DNA from 2 places in the Marinospirillum alkalitolerans genome. Region 2 is predicted to be linked to the other one. Evidence: predicted binding sites of a transcription regulator. Region 2 holds the regulator's gene; the other holds the start of a gene.
The links. Region 2 encodes FliA, which starts transcription of late flagellar genes. Its sites were predicted from a motif close to CTAAAGTTNNNNNNNNNNCNGCCGATA; they were not measured.
Positions count from the first base shown of each region.

Region 1: V6U78_RS07660 (DUF5610 domain-containing protein) is a predicted target of FliA. The motif match lies at 3,932-3,958, and genes of this name have one in related genera.

Region 1 is NZ_JBANFI010000004.1:157,623-166,141, forward strand. It holds gene V6U78_RS07630 (Bax inhibitor-1/YccA family protein) at 1-385, shown strand, start outside; gene tusD (sulfurtransferase complex subunit TusD) at 397-792, shown strand; gene V6U78_RS07640 (DsrE family protein) at 812-1,189, shown strand; gene V6U78_RS07645 (DsrH/TusB family sulfur relay protein) at 1,237-1,494, shown strand; gene V6U78_RS07650 (TusE/DsrC/DsvC family sulfur relay protein) at 1,472-1,804, shown strand; gene V6U78_RS07655 (3-deoxy-7-phosphoheptulonate synthase) at 1,941-3,020, shown strand; gene V6U78_RS07660 (DUF5610 domain-containing protein) at 3,213-3,896, opposite strand; gene V6U78_RS07665 (pilin) at 4,088-4,522, opposite strand; gene pilB (type IV-A pilus assembly ATPase PilB) at 4,765-6,477, shown strand; gene V6U78_RS07675 (type II secretion system F family protein) at 6,482-7,702, shown strand; gene V6U78_RS07680 (prepilin peptidase) at 7,702-8,519, shown strand, end outside.
Region 2 is NZ_JBANFI010000001.1:402,085-410,603, reverse strand. It holds gene V6U78_RS01830 (protein-glutamate methylesterase/protein-glutamine glutaminase) at 1-850, opposite strand, end outside; gene V6U78_RS01825 (chemotaxis protein CheA) at 913-2,979, opposite strand; gene V6U78_RS01820 (protein phosphatase CheZ) at 2,992-3,828, opposite strand; gene cheY (chemotaxis response regulator CheY) at 3,858-4,232, opposite strand; gene V6U78_RS01810 (RNA polymerase sigma factor FliA) at 4,314-5,051, opposite strand; gene flhF (flagellar biosynthesis protein FlhF) at 5,074-6,345, opposite strand; gene flhA (flagellar biosynthesis protein FlhA) at 6,371-8,497, opposite strand.

The DNA of each region.
Region 1 (8,519 bases), on a different contig from region 2:
GCCGATTTTGAATGCCTATCTGGGCGCAGGCATGGGGCATGTTGTGATGTCAGCCTTGGGCATGACCGCGCTGGTGTTCTTCGGCTTGTCTGCCTTTGCACTGACCACCAAAAAAGACTTTAGCTTTATGGGCAAGTTCTTGATGGTCGGCGGCCTAGTGCTGATCGCCGGTGTCATTGCCAACCTGCTCCTTGGCTTGCAAGGTCTGCAGCTGGCCATCAGCGCTGGCTTTGTGATCTTCTCTTCTGCACTGATTCTGTGGCAGACCAGCGAGATCGTGCACGGCGGCGAGACCAACTATATTCGCGCCACAGTGACGCTGTTTGTCTCTATCTATAACCTCTTCCTCAGCCTGCTCTCCTTGCTCGGCCTGAGCAACGACTAAGCCCCTGCACTATGGCTCGTTTTGCTTTAAGCCTCAGTGGATCGCCAGACACCAGTCTGGCGGCTCACACGGCACTGGATTTTGCACGCCAGCTGGTGGCCGAGGGGCATCAGCTGTGTTGTGTCTTCTTTTATCAAGATGCGGTACTACTGGCCAGTCAACTGCGCTGTACGCCTCAGGATGAAACAGATCTCACCCAAGCTTGGCAAGACTTTGCCCAGCAACACCAGATCGAACTCCAAGTCTGTATCGCGGCGGCGCTTAAGCGCGGCATTATCAATGACAGTGAAGCCGCCCGCCATGGTCGCCCACATGCCAATCTTGCCAGTGGCTTTGTACTGACTGGCCTAGGGCAGCTGATTGAGGCTTGGCATCAAGCTGATCGCGCTGTTCACTTTCACGCTTAACAGGCCAAGACACCCCACCATGCTCGCTGATTTTGATTTATGCCTTCTGATCCAGCACGCGCCTTTGCGCGGCCAACAGAGCAAAGAAGCCTTGGATATTGCACTGGTCAGCGCCACCTTTGATCAGGCGACGGCTTTGTTTTTTCAGGGTGAAGGTCTGCTCCACCTACTGCCTCATCAAACACCCAAGCTGATCGGGATGAAAGGCGTCCAAGCCATGCTGCCCGCGCTGGCTTTATACGGAATCGAGGCCATCTACTGCCTTGAAGAAGACCTAGCGCGTTATCAGCTGCAGGCTGATCAACTGCTGCTCACCCCCAAGGTGCTGGATACCACCCAAGCACAAGAGCTTCTAAGCCGCAGTCGTCAGGTGTTTATCAGTCCAGCCTTTCACTAACGCGATTCTTCACTTATCTCGCTTTTTACTCAGGTCTGCCATCGCCTATGCCCAGTCTTCATCAGATCAACCACCCCCACAAGCTGGCTCAAGCCCTGCCCTTGATGCAAGCCGAAGATGCCATTGTGCTAGTCGAGCAAGGCGTGAATCTGCTGCAACAGCCCATCCAGCTGACCCAGCCGCTCTATGCCCTCAAGAAGGACTGCCAAGCACGCGCGATCACGCCCCACGCCACCTGCACGCTGATTGATCACGCGCAATGGGTCGCCCTCACACTGGAGTATGACCGTGTCTGTAGCTGGTAAACGACCCGAGCTGGACCCAGAAGGCTATCTGTGTCAGCTAACGGACTGGAACCCTGAAGTAGCACAATGGCTGGCCGAGCAAGAGGGCATCCAGCTCAGCGATGATCACTGGACCATTTTGTATCGCCTGCGTGATTTTTATCACACCTTTGAGCTGGCACCGGCCATGCGCCCACTCACACGCTACCTGCGCCAGCATCTGCCAGCCGAAAAAACCACCAGCATCCACCTGATGCAGCTCTTTGGCAGCAGCCCAGCCAAGATGGCGGCCAAGCTGGCTGGGCTACCCAAACCGGATAACTGCCTCTAGACGGGCTCACTGGACTCTTTTCGATCACTTTTTGCCAATAACTTGATTTTTTTAGCCTTTTGTGCGATGTAATGGGACGACATTTCCCCTACAATGATGATGACTATCGCACCTCAGATAACGCAAAAGGCTGGCTATGACTGAAAACAAAAGAGTGGACGACCTCAACGTCGCTTCCCAGGAGATCCTGATTACCCCTGATCGTCTGAAAGACAAGCTACCCCTGACGCCCGCAGCAGAAGAAACCGTCTGCAACGGCCGTCAGGTGATTCAAAATATTCTGGATCGCAAAGACCCTCGCCTGTTTGTGGTGGTGGGCCCCTGCTCGATCCACGATATTGATGCTGCCAAAGAATACGCCCAACGCTTGAAGAAACTGGCCGAACAGGTCAGCGACAGCCTCTATCTGGTGATGCGTGTCTACTTTGAAAAGCCCCGCACCACGGTTGGCTGGAAGGGCTTGATCAATGATCCCCATATGGATGATTCCTTCGCCATCGAAGAAGGTCTGCATATCGGCCGTAAGCTGCTGGTCGATCTATCAGAAATGGGCCTCCCCCTCGCCACCGAAGCGCTCGATCCCATCTCGCCTCAGTATCTAGCTGACTGCATTGCTTGGAGCGCTATCGGTGCGCGCACCACGGAATCCCAGACCCATCGTGAAATGTCGAGCGGCCTGTCTTCTCCTGTCGGCTTTAAAAACGGCACCGATGGCAGTATGGAAGTCGCCATCAACGCCCTCAAATCCATGGCGCATCCACATAACTTCCTTGGTATCAACACCGAAGGACAGGTAGCCATTATTCGCACCAAGGGCAACCAGTATGGCCATGTCGTGCTGCGTGGTGGTAATGGTAAGCCCAACTATGATTCAGTCAGCGTGAAACTCTGCGAGCAGGATTTGCACAAAGCAGGCTTGCCGCTCAATATCATGGTCGATTGCAGTCATGCCAACTCGAATAAAGACCCTGGCCTGCAGCCTCTGGTGATGGATAATGTGACCCACCAGATTCTCGATGGCAATGAATCCATCGTAGGCCTGATGGTCGAATCCAACCTGGGTTGGGGCAACCAATCAATTCCTAAAGACAAGAGCCAACTCCAGTATGGCGTTTCGGTCACGGATGCCTGCATTGATTGGGACACCACAGAAAAAGCGCTGCTCGATATGGCCGAAAAACTGCGCCCCGTACTGGCGCAGCGCCGCCAAGGCTAAAACCTGCAGCGATCAAGAAACAAAAAAGAAGCAACAAAAAGGCCCCTCGCGAGGGGCCTGATTCTTAAGTGGCACAGATGTCATACGATCACAGCCTAGTGTGCAAAGCACTGCAGCCAAAACACTGCGGCCAAAACACTGCCGCAAAAACAGCGCTGCAAAAGTCTCGCGCAATCGATATCGACCCTGCTCCTACTCGGAGGCAGACGCCTCATCTTGCTTGGCTGGCAGCATCCGCTCGCGCCATGCCGCTAACTGCTGATGCACCTGCTCTTGCGTTGAAAGCGCATTCTCTTTAATACTGCCATCAAACACAGAAAAACCTTCGAGAATCTCAATCGCCTGGCCGATGCCTTTATCCACCGCAGGGGTAATGATGCTCAAAAACTTATCGACCTGCTCTTCTTCGCTCAGATGCGGGTTTTGCTTTTGAAAGGTACTAAAAAAGCCCGTCGCCCCCGTCACGATGCGCTCAGCGGTCTTCTCAGGTGACCAGTAGTCTTCCTGCCCCTCCACACCTGAAGTTTTGGCGGCCAGCTTTTCAAAGCTAAACTCAGGATCATCCAGCTGCTCACGCAACACAGCTTCAAGCTCAGTCACGACTTCTTGATAGAAGATCTGCATCGCCTTGGCATCGCGTTGATCCAGCTTACCAAACATCGCCTGCACCAATCCTTGGTTGACCTCTAAACGCGACTCAGCCTGCATCTTGGCCCAATCCGTTTTCTGATCAGCCATCGCTGGGTTGGACTTTTTGGCCTCGCCCGATGCCGCCGCCGCTGATTGCGCACGCGCCTGCTCAGCCCGTGCCTGACCTGCTGTAGGCTTGCTCGAAGAAGGAGAGGAAGGAGACGAAGGAACAGAGAAAGAAGACATAATACACCTCGTTGGTGAAGGAACCCTAAAGGGACTATCGGCCAAGGTGCAGAAAATTCAAGAGGCATAGGTCAAGGATCACACGCCAGTCTTTCGTTTGCCGATGGGTGATCCTAGGCGCATAAAAGCAAAAACCGCCCTTAATGGGGCGGCTTACTTTAAGTAGGTTAAATAGATCTGGTCCCTATGTATTAGGGACGACACGCTGCAGGAAGCTGCGGCCGATCAGCTTCAACAACGTTAGTACTGGCACACGCCCAAACACCCGTCGCATTTGTTCTAGTCAAAGTCAATGTCGCATTGGCAGCAAACTGAGCTATTGGTTTTGTAAGTACAATTGTTTCAGCGTCACCACCACCGGCAATCTGAACCTCATGCTGCTCTGGATCTGCAGCAACTAACGCCGGAATTGCGCTTATTAGGTTTGCTTGCGTACTAGCGGGCTTGTCAAATAGCTCAGCATCAATGGCAGTGCGAAGTGAACTCATTGAAGCATAGGCTCCCGCAGCTTCGGCACGCTTAATATATTTCTGATACTGAGGTACCGCTACAGCTGCCAAGATACCAATAATGGCAATCACCACCAGCAGTTCGATTAGGGTAAAACCTTGTTGGTTGGCTTTCATTACACTTCTCCTTAAATGTTTCTTTTTCACACAGATTGCAATCATTTGCAATCAGCGCATTATGTCAGCTTTAAAGCAACATCTTGTTGATCTAGCTCAGATCAGGCAAGATTGATTTCAGGCTCAATAGCCATTTGGTTGAGCTGATGCGCCAACTATGTAATATTCTGTTACGTTTTGCAACCTTTCACTTGCATTCCGCCCCTCCATTTTTACTTTTAGCTATACAAGGCGGTTGATCTATGGTCGATGTCTCCAACCCACAGACGCTCAGCCCTTTGGCGAAGCGCTTGATTCGCGAAGGCTTGATGGATGAAGCCAATGCCCTGAGTGCGCAACACAAGGCCAAGGATGAGCAGATTTCTTTTAGCCAGTATCTGACTGCACATGGCTTGGTCGATAGTGAAGTGCTGGCCAGCCTGATCGCAGAAGAATTTGGCCTGCCCTATCTCAACCTGAGCCTGCTCGACCCAGCTCTGCTCCCCAAAAAGGTGGTTGATGAGCAGCTGCTGCGTAAACATCAGGTGGTGCCGGTTTATCGGCGTGGCAATCAGCTGACGCTGGCCCTGTGCACCCCAAGCAATATGGCGGCGGTGGATGAAATCCAGTTTCAAACCGGGATGACGGTCAACCCGATTATTGCTGCTGAAAACCAAATCGTGCAGCTACTTGAATCCAGCCTTGAAATCGATATGGGTGGCCTTGGCAATCTGGATCTGACTGAACTCGAGCAGATGGAAGCCACAGAGGGCACGCTGACCGGCGCTTTAGAGCATCAGGTCGGCGGCGCGGATGATGCCCCCATCGTCAAGTTCGTCAACAAGGTGCTGCTGGATGCCATCCGCCGTCAGGCTTCGGATATTCACTTTGAGCCCTATGAGCAGAGCTATCGCGTACGCTTTCGTATGGATGGCATCTTACAAGAAATCACCCGTCCGCCCCTGTCACTGCGCAGCCGTCTGGCCGCGCGTCTCAAAGTCATGGCACGGATGAATATTTCTGAGCGACGTATTCCACAAGATGGCGCGATCAAAATGCGCTTGTCGGCGACCCGGACGGTGGATTTTCGTGTGAACACGCTCCCCACCCTCTGGGGCGAGAAGATCGTACTGCGGATCTTGGATGCCGAAAGCGCCAAGATGGGCATCGAACAGCTGGGCTTTGAGCCAGAACAGCGCGCCTTGTTTGAAGAGGCGCTTGAGAAGCCCCAAGGCATGATTTTGGTGACAGGGCCAACGGGCAGTGGGAAAACCGTGACCCTCTATTCGGGGCTGCATCGTCTGAATACGCCTGAACGCAATATTGCTACCGCCGAAGATCCGGTTGAGATCAATATGGAAGGCGTTAATCAGGTGCATGTAAACACCAAGGTGGGGCTGGATTTTGCCACGGCCTTGCGCGCCTTCTTGCGTCAGGATCCCGATGTGGTCATGGTCGGTGAGATCCGTGATCTTGAAACCGCAGAGGTGGCGATTAAAGCTGCGCAGACAGGCCATTTGGTGCTTTCTACCTTGCACACCAACTCGGCTGCTGCCACCCTGAGCCGCTTGATGAATATGGGCATCCCCACCTATAACCTCGCTTCTTCTTTGCAGCTGATTATTGCCCAGCGCTTGGCGCGACGCTTGTGTCGTCACTGCCGTACACCTGAAACCAAGCCACATCAAGCCTTACTGGATTTAGGTTTTACCAGCGAAGAACTCGAGACCCACACCCTCTATCAACCCAAGGGTTGCCCGCAATGCAATCTAGGCTACAAGGGCCGAGTGGGGATATATGAGACAGTCAAAATGACACCTGAGCTGGCTGAGCTGATCCTAACCGGCGGCTCGGTACTGGATTTTGACCGTCTGGCACGACGCCAGGGTTTTCATGATTTGCGTCAATCGGCACGAGTGAAGGTCTTGCAGGGCCTGACCAGTGTCGATGAACTTGCACGCGTGACGATGGAGTAAAGGCATGGCCAAGAAGGGCAATAAAACCGCAATCTATGTCTGGCAAGGCACGGATAGCCGCAATCGTAAAGTCAAGGGCGAGATGGAGTCCGAGGATATCAATCTCGTACGGGCCAAGCTGCGCGAACAGGGTATCCAACCCAAAAAAGTCCATAAAAAATCAGCTCTGGCACAAATCAAGCTTGGTCAGGGCATTACCGCGCGCGATATCACTCTTTTTGCGCGCCAGCTGGCCACGATGATGAAGGCCGGCGTCCCTATCGTGCAGGCGATGAGCATCTCGATTGAAGGCCAAACCAAAAGCAGTATGCGCGCCCTGCTGGTCGATCTGCGTGATCAGGTCGCTGCGGGCACGCCGGTGGCCCAAGCTCTGCGCCGCCACCCCAAGATTTTTGATCCTCTCTTTTGTAGCCTGGTGGATGCAGGCGAGCAATCTGGTTCGTTAGAGACCATGCTTGAGCGGGTCGCCAGCTATAAAGAACGCATGGAAAGCCTAAAGAACAAGATAAAAAAAGCCCTCTATTATCCAGGTTTTGTCATGGTGCTCGGCCTCGGTGTGGCCGCCCTGCTCTTAATCAAGGTGGTGCCCCAGTTTGAGAATATGTTTGCCAGCTTTGGCGCTGAACTGCCCGCTTTTACCCAGCTGGTGATCAACCTGTCGCGCTTTATGCAGGCTTGGTGGTATCTGGTCTTTGGTGGCCTTGGCTTGGCTTTTTATCTGATTTTATTTTTCCGCAAACGCTCGCCCAAGTTCGAGTATCGCTTTAGCCAGATGACGCTCAAAGCACCGATTTTTGGCACGCTGCTTCATCAGTCGGCCGTGGCGCGTTTTTCACGCACGCTGGCCACCGCCTTTGCTGCTGGGGTGCCATTAGTGGATGCGCTAGAAGCCGCCTCAGCCTCGACCAATAACAGCGTCTATCAACGTCACTTGCTCAAAGTGGCGGATGATGTCGCGACGGGGCAACAGTTGAACTTTGCGCTGAAAAATGGCGGCCTCTTTCCCACGATGGTGAACCAGATGGTCGCCATCGGTGAGGAGTCTGGCGCCTTGGATACCATGCTGACCAAGGTCGCTGATTTTTATGAAGAAGAGGTCAACACCCTGGTTGAAAGCTTAACCAGTCTCCTTGAGCCTCTGGTGATCGTGGTGCTGGGCCTGCTGGTCGGTGGTTTGGTCATCGCGATTTATCTGCCCATTTTCGAGATGGGAAGTATCTTCTAATGTTGATCTCTAGCTTGGCCCCACTCATGGGGCTTTTCCTGTTCGGGCTCATCATTGGCAGTTTTTTAAATGTGGTGATCTATCGCCTGCCGCTACAAATGCGCCGCGCCTGGGGTGAGACCGACCTGCCTGAAATGAATATTGCCTGGCCAGCATCACACTGCCCCAGCTGTCAGACCCCCCTGCGCTGGTGGCATAATCTGCCGCTGATCAGCTGGCTCACACTCAAAGGCCACTGTGGCTTTTGTGCCGCTGATATTCCACTGCGCTACCCACTGATTGAACTCAGCGCGGGCCTGCTGGCGGTGCTGCTGGTCGCACAGCTGGGTTGGGGCTGGACCAGTTTCGCCTGGGTGGCGTGGAGCTGGGTGCTGCTGACGCTACTGATGATTGACTGGCAAGAGTATTTATTGCCGGATGTGCTGACGCTGCCGTTACTCTGGGCAGGATTGATCCTTCACTGGCTCACGGGCAGCAACCTAGAGTTTGATCAAGCGTTTTTAGGTGCCATCCTGGGTTATCTTAGCCTCTGGAGCCTGTATTGGCTGTTCAAACTGCTGACCGGGCGTGAGGGCATGGGCTTTGGCGATTTTAAGCTCCTCGCTGCCTTGGGGGCTTGGCTGGGAGCACCAGCGCTACTGCCAATCATTATGCTCTCAGCGCTTTCAGGCTTGCTCTTGGCCTTGCTGATCAAGCTCAAAAAGCAATGGCAGAATCAACCCTTGGCTTTTGGACCACATCTGATTCTTGCCGCCCTTGCTGTGAAGCTCGGCGGCTGGCCACTGATGGAAGCACTCCAGCTGGGTGATTGGTTGCG
Region 2 (8,519 bases):
GCATCTGTTTGCCACCCGGAGCCAAAAGTGCCAAGCCTGGGCGCAGCTGATCACCATCTTCTGCTTCTTTCACCTGAATCTTGCACAGGCCATTCAGACGCTCTGCGAAGGCACCGGTAAAGGTTCCCGGCATATGCTGAATTAAAACAATAGGTGCAGGAAAGTGGGCTGGTAGCTCAGTCAACACTGTTTGCAGCGCCATAGGCCCACCCGTTGAAGTTCCAATCGCGACCAGATCAAAATGACGAGGCTGGCTACGCGGTTTAGGGGCCGGAGCAAGATGGGCCTTAGCACTGCTTTTGAGGCTCGCTTCTTTACTCTGTGTGTCACGCTGCTCTTCACGCCGCGCAGCAATCCGTTCACGCAGGGTTGCCCGCGCCTCTTGGCTGGGACGTGCAATCGGGGTTGCTGGACTGGGGCGCGGGACACGAGCTACCGCAGGCGGACGCGAGCGGCTACGGGCTACGGTTATAATCCGCTCACAAAGGATCTTCGCCATTTTATCTACATGGCGTGAAATATCCTCAAAATTCTTAGGCAGGTAATCAACAGCGCCTGCTTCAAGCGCATCGAGGGTGACGCGCGCGCCCTCATGCGTGAGGGATGAGAACATCAATACGGGGGTTGGCTGCTGCGCCATAATCGCACGCACAGCTGAAATGCCATCCATGACGGGCATTTCGTAATCCATGGTAATGACATCTGGCTTCAGCTCAAGTGTTTTTTCTATGGCTTCCTTACCATTTGAAGCTGTTCCTATAGCCTGCAGGCGCGGATCAGTCTTAATCAATTCACAAACACGACGACGAAAAAAACCTGAGTCATCAACCACCAACACGGTGATTGGCATGCCACTCTCCTCTTATCACGGCTCTCTCCCCGAGTGAGGGAGAGAACTGATCTACTACGCTGCTAGCGACGACCTGTATAACGTTTTAACAGGCCTGGAATATCCAAAATCAAAGCAATACGACCATCACCGGTAATCGTGGCACCAGCCAATCCAGGGGTGCCATGCAGCATCTGCCCAAGTGGCTTAATCACGACCTCTTCCTGACCGATTAAGTCATCGACGACAAAGCCTACCTGCTGGTTACCTATCGAGACCACAACAACATGTGCCTCTTCTAGCTCTTCCTTAGAGATCTGGCGCTTACTGATATCGCGCACCAGCCAACGTCGTAGATAGAACAAGGGCAGGGTTTTCTCACGGATAATGATCACTTCCTGGCCATCGATCTTATTAGCACGCGAGATATCTAACTGGAAGATTTCATTCACGTTGACCAAAGGCAAGGCAAAGGTCTGATCCTGAAGCTTGATCATCAGCGTAGGCATAATCGCCAAGGTCAGCGGAACCTTGATGATGATTTTGCTGCCCTTTCCAAGTTCAGACCACACATTGATCGTACCATTGAGTTGTGAAATTTTCGTCTTCACAACATCCATGCCCACGCCACGACCCGAGACATCTGAGATCTCATCTTTCGTAGAAAGGCCAGCGGCAAAAATCAGATTAAAGGCTTCAGAATCAGAAAGGCGATCAGCGGCATCTTGATCGAGCTGGCCCTTTTCTACTGCTTTACGCTTCAGTACTTCTGGGTCCATGCCCGCACCATCGTCTGAGATGGTCAGCAGAATATGGTCACCTTCCTGCTCTGCGGCTAAAACAACCTTACCTGCACGCGGCTTGCCTCTTTGCTCCCGTACATCAGGCATCTCGATACCATGATCTGCCGAGTTGCGCACAAGGTGAACCAGAGGGTCGGCCAAGGCCTCAACCAGGTTTTTATCCAGATCCGTGTCTTCACCAATCATCTCAAGATTGATTTCTTTGTTCATCTTACGCGAGAGATCGCGAATCACGCGTGGGAAGCGGCCGAAAACCTTTTTAATCGGCTGCATGCGGGTTTTCATCACGGAGGTTTGTAAATCAGCCGTCACAACATCTAGGTTGGCGACAGCCTTAGCCAGCTCGCTATCCGTGCTATCAGAACCTAGTCGAACCAAGCGGTTACGTACTAAAACCAGCTCACCCACCATGTTCATAATTTCATCTAGCCGCGAGGTGTCCACGCGAACTGTATTATCTGCTGCCGCCACTTCTTTTTTCACGGCAGGTGCTTTAGCCGCAACAGCAGGAGGTGCTGCTCTCACCGCAGGAGGTTGTGCAGGCTGAGGTGCTTTGGCTGAAGCCGACTCTTTGGCCCCCTGAGGCAGCACACCTGGTCCCTTACCTTCACCGTGCAGCTGATCGAGCAAGGCTTCAAATTCTTCTTCAGTGATGTCATCACTAGATGTAGCAGCAGACGGCGCTGGTGCGGCTGCTGATGGTGCCGCACCCGGCCCCTTACCCTGGCCATGCAGCTGATCCAGCAGAGCATCAAATTCTTCTTCTGTAATCTCGTCGCTATCACTCGCGGTTGGCGCAGCAGGCGCTTTTTCCGCGGCCATAGCGGCACGATCTTCTGGGCCGAGAGCATCAAGCAGGCTTTCAAACTCGGCATCAGTAATATCGCCTGAATGATCAACTGGTGCTGCAGATGCAGTCGGTGCAGCAACAGGGGCCGGAGCCGTACCAGCTGCGCCTTCTGGTAAGGCATAGTAAGCCAGTGCTTCCAACAAGGTTGCATCCGCAGGTTCAGGCATTTCTTGCCCGCGCACTGTTTCAAACATCTCATTAACCGCATCCAATGCACTGAGCACGGTATCCATCAGCTCAGGGGTAACCTGGCGCTGATTTTTTCTGAGCGTATCAAAGACGTTCTCTGCGTTATGACAACAGTCAACCAGAGGTGATATTTGAAGGAAGCCCGCGCCACCCTTTACGGTATGGAAACCGCGGAATATAGCATTGAGCAACTCTGGGTCATCTGGAGACTGCTCCAGGTCAACCAACTGTTCAGAGAGTTGCTCCAGGATTTCACCTGCCTCAACAAGGAAATCCTGCAGAATATCCTGATCTGCATCTAGACTCATCCAACGGCTCCTTTAAAACCCAAGACTGGAGAGAAGGTCATCGACTTCGTCTTGACCTGAAACCACTTCAATGCCGCGTTTCTCAGCATTGACAATCGGGCCTTCAGGTAGATGTCTAGTGTCATTGACCGCTTTATGTCTGCCTGCATCCTCATCATGAGGGTGCTGTATGCCTGTTATTTGATCCACTTGGCTTGCCATACGCACAAGACCGACCAGGCTGGACTCAACTTCATGGACAAGGGTAATCACTTTCTTCACTACTTGACCAGTTAAATCTTGATAATCCTGCGCGAGGGTAATTTGCGATAGATTCTCTGCCAGTTGGCCTGCCTCTTGCTCACTGCTACGCAGAAAGTCATCCATGCGGTGATAAAGCTGGCGAAACTCTTCCGGCTTCATTTCTCTTCGTATCAAGCGTTCCCACTCACCACGCAGAGACTTCACCTCAGTCTCCCAGCTGTTGACCAGAGGCAGAGACTCTTCAACCTTATCCATGGTGCGATCTGCTGCTTGCTGTGTGAGGCTCAAAACATAGTGAAGGCGATCCCTCGCATCCGCCATTTCTGAGATATCTGTCTCAGCGCCTTCCTGTGCAGCAATGTCTGCTAAAGGAGCAGACTGGAAGTGACTAGATGTATCCAGATGAAAATCTCGAATAGCATCATGTAATGCCCGAGTCAGACGCCCAACTTCCAAGTACAAGTTATAGTTACGAGCATCATTAATTTTTTGCAACAAATTAACGGCATCTGCGAGATGACCTTGCTCGATTTTATCAACTAACTCACCTGTCGTTGTGCGTAGTAGTTGCTCAAAATTTTCAGTCTGAGCGCTTTGATCGGACATGCACACTCCTCAAGAGAGCCGAACCACGACTATTTTTGTAAGCGGTCAAATATTTTATCGATTTTTTCCTTTAACACTGCAGCAGTAAAGGGCTTGACTATATACCCATTCACACCTGCCTGAGCCGCAGCAATGATCTGCTCTTTTTTCGACTCAGCAGTAACCATCAGCACCGGGAGGTCTTTTAAATCCGGATCGGCGCGAATGTGCTTGAGCAGGTCAAAGCCTGTCATGCCAGGCATATTCCAGTCTGTCACCACAAAGTCAAAGTTACCTGTGTTGAGCATAGGAATGGCTGTCTGACCATCATCCGCTTCATGAGTGTTGTTGAAGCCCAAGTCGCGGAGTAGATTTTTGATGATCCTTCTCATAGTCGCGAAGTCATCCACGATGAGAATCTTCATATCTTTATTCAAGGCAACCTCCGTTAAACCTTGCTAGCTGCAATAGTAATTATAGTACAACCTTTCCTAAAGGAAGGCATTCTATACATTTTTCCAGTCAGACAAGCGCCCTCTCAAGCGTGCAGCAGCTTGACTCAGGATTTGACTGACACGAGACTCACTCACCGAAAGAACAGCCCCTATCTCTTTGAGATTCAGCTCTTCATTATAGTACAGTGAAAGTACCATTTGTTCACGTTCAGGCAAAGCTGAAATTGCTTTTGCGAGTGCATCCTGAAAGCGCGAACCCTCAACATCAGCATGTGGCTCTGAGCCCTTAGTGTCAGGAACCTCAAAAGCCGAATCCTCTTGGTTATTTAACTCATCAAAACTAAAAAGCTTTGAACCTGCCGTATCCATAAGGTACTGATGATAATCTTCTAAACTCACACCCAGTTCGGCAGCCACCTCCTCATCCTGTGCATCTCTTCCTGTGCGATCTTCGATCGCTTTCACCGCTTCAGCCACCCGTCGGCTATTGCGATGCACCGAGCGTGGCGTCCAGTCATGTTTGCGCACCTCATCAAGCATCGACCCACGAATGCGAATTGAGGCAAAGGTTTCAAAGCTCGCGCCCTTTTCAGCATCAAAGTTACGCGAGGCTTCGATCAAACCCATCGAACCCGCTTGCAGCAAATCATCCAACTGCACACTGGCAGGCAAGCGACCAAGAAGGTGATAAGCAATCTTACGCACCAGACCAGCATAGGTCTCCAGCAAGCGCGCATCGGCCAACTGCTGGTTTCGAGAATAAAGGTGAAGACCCTTGGCTGCCGTCATGTATTCAGTCCACCGAAAAGTTTCATTCTTCGCTTTTTTCTACATCACGCGCAAAACGGCCTAGCAAGGAGGTCGCACTGGCCAGGCGAACATCTTCTGGTATCTTCTGACCATTAGTGATATAGCCCACAGGCAGGCGCTTTTCCAAGACCAACCCAAGCACTTCTCCGATATTGACAGCTTCATCCATTTTGGTGAGGACACAACCATTCAGCCCAGCTTCACGATACGCCTCGTAGGTATCGTTTAACACACGGGCCTGACTCGTCGCAGGGAGCACGATAAAGCGCCGAATTCTGGCCTGACTGGTATTTAATAATGCCATCTGCTTTTGCAAATTGGGATCCCGTACATTCAGACCCGCGGTATCAATCATCACCAAGCGCTTATTCCTTAAGGACTTCAAGGTTAAATCAAGCGGGTTGTTTTCATCAACTACCCGTACAGTCACCTCAAGAATACGCCCAAAAGTTCTGAGCTGCTCATAGGCCGCAATGCGATAGCAATCGGTGGTCACCAAGGCCAGCTCATCAGCGCCATACTTCATCACAAAACGCGCAGCCAACTTACCTAAGGTGGTGGTCTTGCCGACGCCTGTCGGCCCCACTAAGGCAACGATACCACCCTTATCGATCAGTTCTTCATCCAGCGTTTGCAGCTCCATTTTCAATCGATCCAGGACCTGACTCCACGCAGCGCGAGCATCTAAATCGGCACTCAACCCCATCAACTTAAGGAGCTTTTTTATATAGGCTTCATTAAACCCGGCATTCAGCAAACGATTACGCACCAAAGCCTCTGTTGGGTTGCGCAGTGCATCCTGCTCACGCAACTGCTCTTTAATCAACTCTCGCAGAGATTGAATCTCGGACTGCATCGCGCGAATGGCTTGGTCATCGCCACGGCTCGTCTGCGCCGCAGGTGCACTATAGCGATCATCCTCATCATCAATACCCAAACCCGTAGCACCATGGGTCAGCTGTCCAATCTGTCGCATACGTGCTTTACGCTGAAAAGCATTCTCAGCCACTTGGGGATCAAATTTCGCACCCGAAAGAATACGCTGACGTGCCGCATCCAATTCCTGCTGCAAAGCATCGCCCTGATCCGCTTGGCGTAAAGCCGCTGCAAAATCCTGCGCTGGGGCCTGTTCGTCGTAATCGAGCGCGCAGACAATTTCAACGCCATTTTCGACCTTGCGATTGGAGATAATCACGGCATCAGCGCCGAGTTCTTCTCTCACTAGACGCATGGCTTGCCGAGAGTCGGCGCCAAAAAAGCGTTTTACCCGCATTCCTTAACCTCTTTCATAATGGCTTTCACCCTTCGCCGCCGATGGTCGCCACGATGGTAATCTGTTTATTATCAGGTATCTCTTGATAGGATAAAACGTGTACATTCTGGATACCATAACGGACAAAACGCGCCATCACCGGGCGCACCGGCGCGGCGGTGACCAACACAGCAGGATTCCCTTGCATCTCTTGCTGCTGCGCCACTTCACTGAGCGACTGCTGCAGCCTCTCGGCCATAGCGGGTTCCAGAATAAGCTGGTCGCTCTCTCCACCCTGCTGAGCGGCCTGCTGCACACTTTTCAGTAACAGCTGCTCAAGCTGAGGCTCCAGCGTAATAACCGCTAAATGCTCACTAGGGCCAGTAATGGCCTGTACAATCGAGCGTGACAGCGCTACACGCACGGCAGAAGTGAGCTGAATCGGGTCGCGCGTGGTGTGTGCAGCCTCAACGAGAGACTGGGCAATCGAGCGAAAATCACGTACCGGCACCTGCTCGATCAACAGGTTTTGCAAGACCTTGAGCAGCACAGACAGGCTGACGCTATCCGGCACCAACTGCTCGGAGAGCTTTGGAGCACCCTGCGCCAAGATATCGAGCATCTTCTGCACATCGTCATGACCGATCAGTTCATGCGCATAGTCATGCATCACCTGATTGAGCTGTGTGGCAATCACGGTGCTGGCATCCACAACAGTGTAGCCCAAAGTCTGGGCCTCTTCGCGCTGTGAAGGGTTAATCCAGACGGCTTCCAAACCAAAGGCTGGATCACGCCCCTTAATACCATTGATCGGACCATAGACCTGGCCGGGGTTAATTGCCATTTCCCGTTCTGGATGCACCTCGGCTTCACCAATGCTCACACCCTTGAGAATAATTCGGTAGCTGTTCGGCGTCAGATCCAAGTTATCGCGAATATGTACTGAGGGCATCAAAAAACCCAGATCTTGTGACAGTTTTTTGCGGATCCCCTTAATCCGGCCCAGCAGCTGACCACCCTGGGTTTTATCCACCAGTGGAATTAAACGATAGCCAACTTCCAGCCCCAATAGATCAACAGGTGCCACATCCTGCCAATTAAGTTCTTTTTGATCGATCACATCGGCATCCGGAGTCATCGGTAGCTGCTGCGCTTTTTGTTCAGCCAGCTGCACTGTCTGGGCCTCCTTTTGCATAACGTGATAAATCCAGTAGGCACCACCTCCTGCCAAGGCCGCTAGGCTTAAAAAAGCAAAATGCGGCATACCTGGGATCACGCCCATAATGGCCAGTAGCGTCGCTCCGACCGCCAAGGCCTTGGGCGTACCAAACATCTGCGTAGAAACCTGATTCGAGATATTTTGTGAAGAGTTGACGCGTGTGACCATGATGGCCGCAGCGACAGACAGCATCAACGAGGGGATCTGAGCCACCAGGCCATCACCGATGGTCAACAAAACATAGCGTTCGGTCGCGACAGAAAAAGCCAGATCATGCTGCAACATGCCGATCAAGAGGCCACCCACCACGTTGATTACCAAAATCATAATCCCGGCAACCGCATCACCCCGGACAAACTTACTGGCACCATCCATCGAGCCATAAAAATCTGCTTCTGAGGCGATTTCTTCCCGGCGACGCTTGGCTTCTTCCTGATCGATCAAGCCTGCGTTCAAGTCGGCATCTATCGCCATCTGCTTACCAGGCATCGCATCCAGCGTAAAGCGAGCACTCACTTCAGAGATACGCCCAGCGCCTTTGGTGATCACCACAAAGTTAATGATCATCAAAATAAGGAAGACGATCATACCGACGACATAGTTACCACCGATCAATACCGAACCAAAGGACTCAATCACCTTACCGGCAGCATCTCCACCTTCATGCCCGTTCAGCAGCACAATCCGTGTCGAAGCCACGTTCAGCGCCAACCTCAGCAAGGTGGCGACAAGCAAAATCGTTGGGAACACCGCAAAATCGAGTGGCCGTAAGGCATACACAGCCACCAGCAAAATGACAATCGCAAAAGCAATATTGAAAGTAAAGAAGACATCGAGCAAAAAAACCGGCATCGGCAGAGTCATCATGCCCAGCAATGCCAGCAGGAAAATCGGGATGCCGATCTGGCTTTTAACCAGTGTATCGAATATACCTGTCAGTCGAGTTCGATCCATGTATCACCTGGTGAGTAAACGA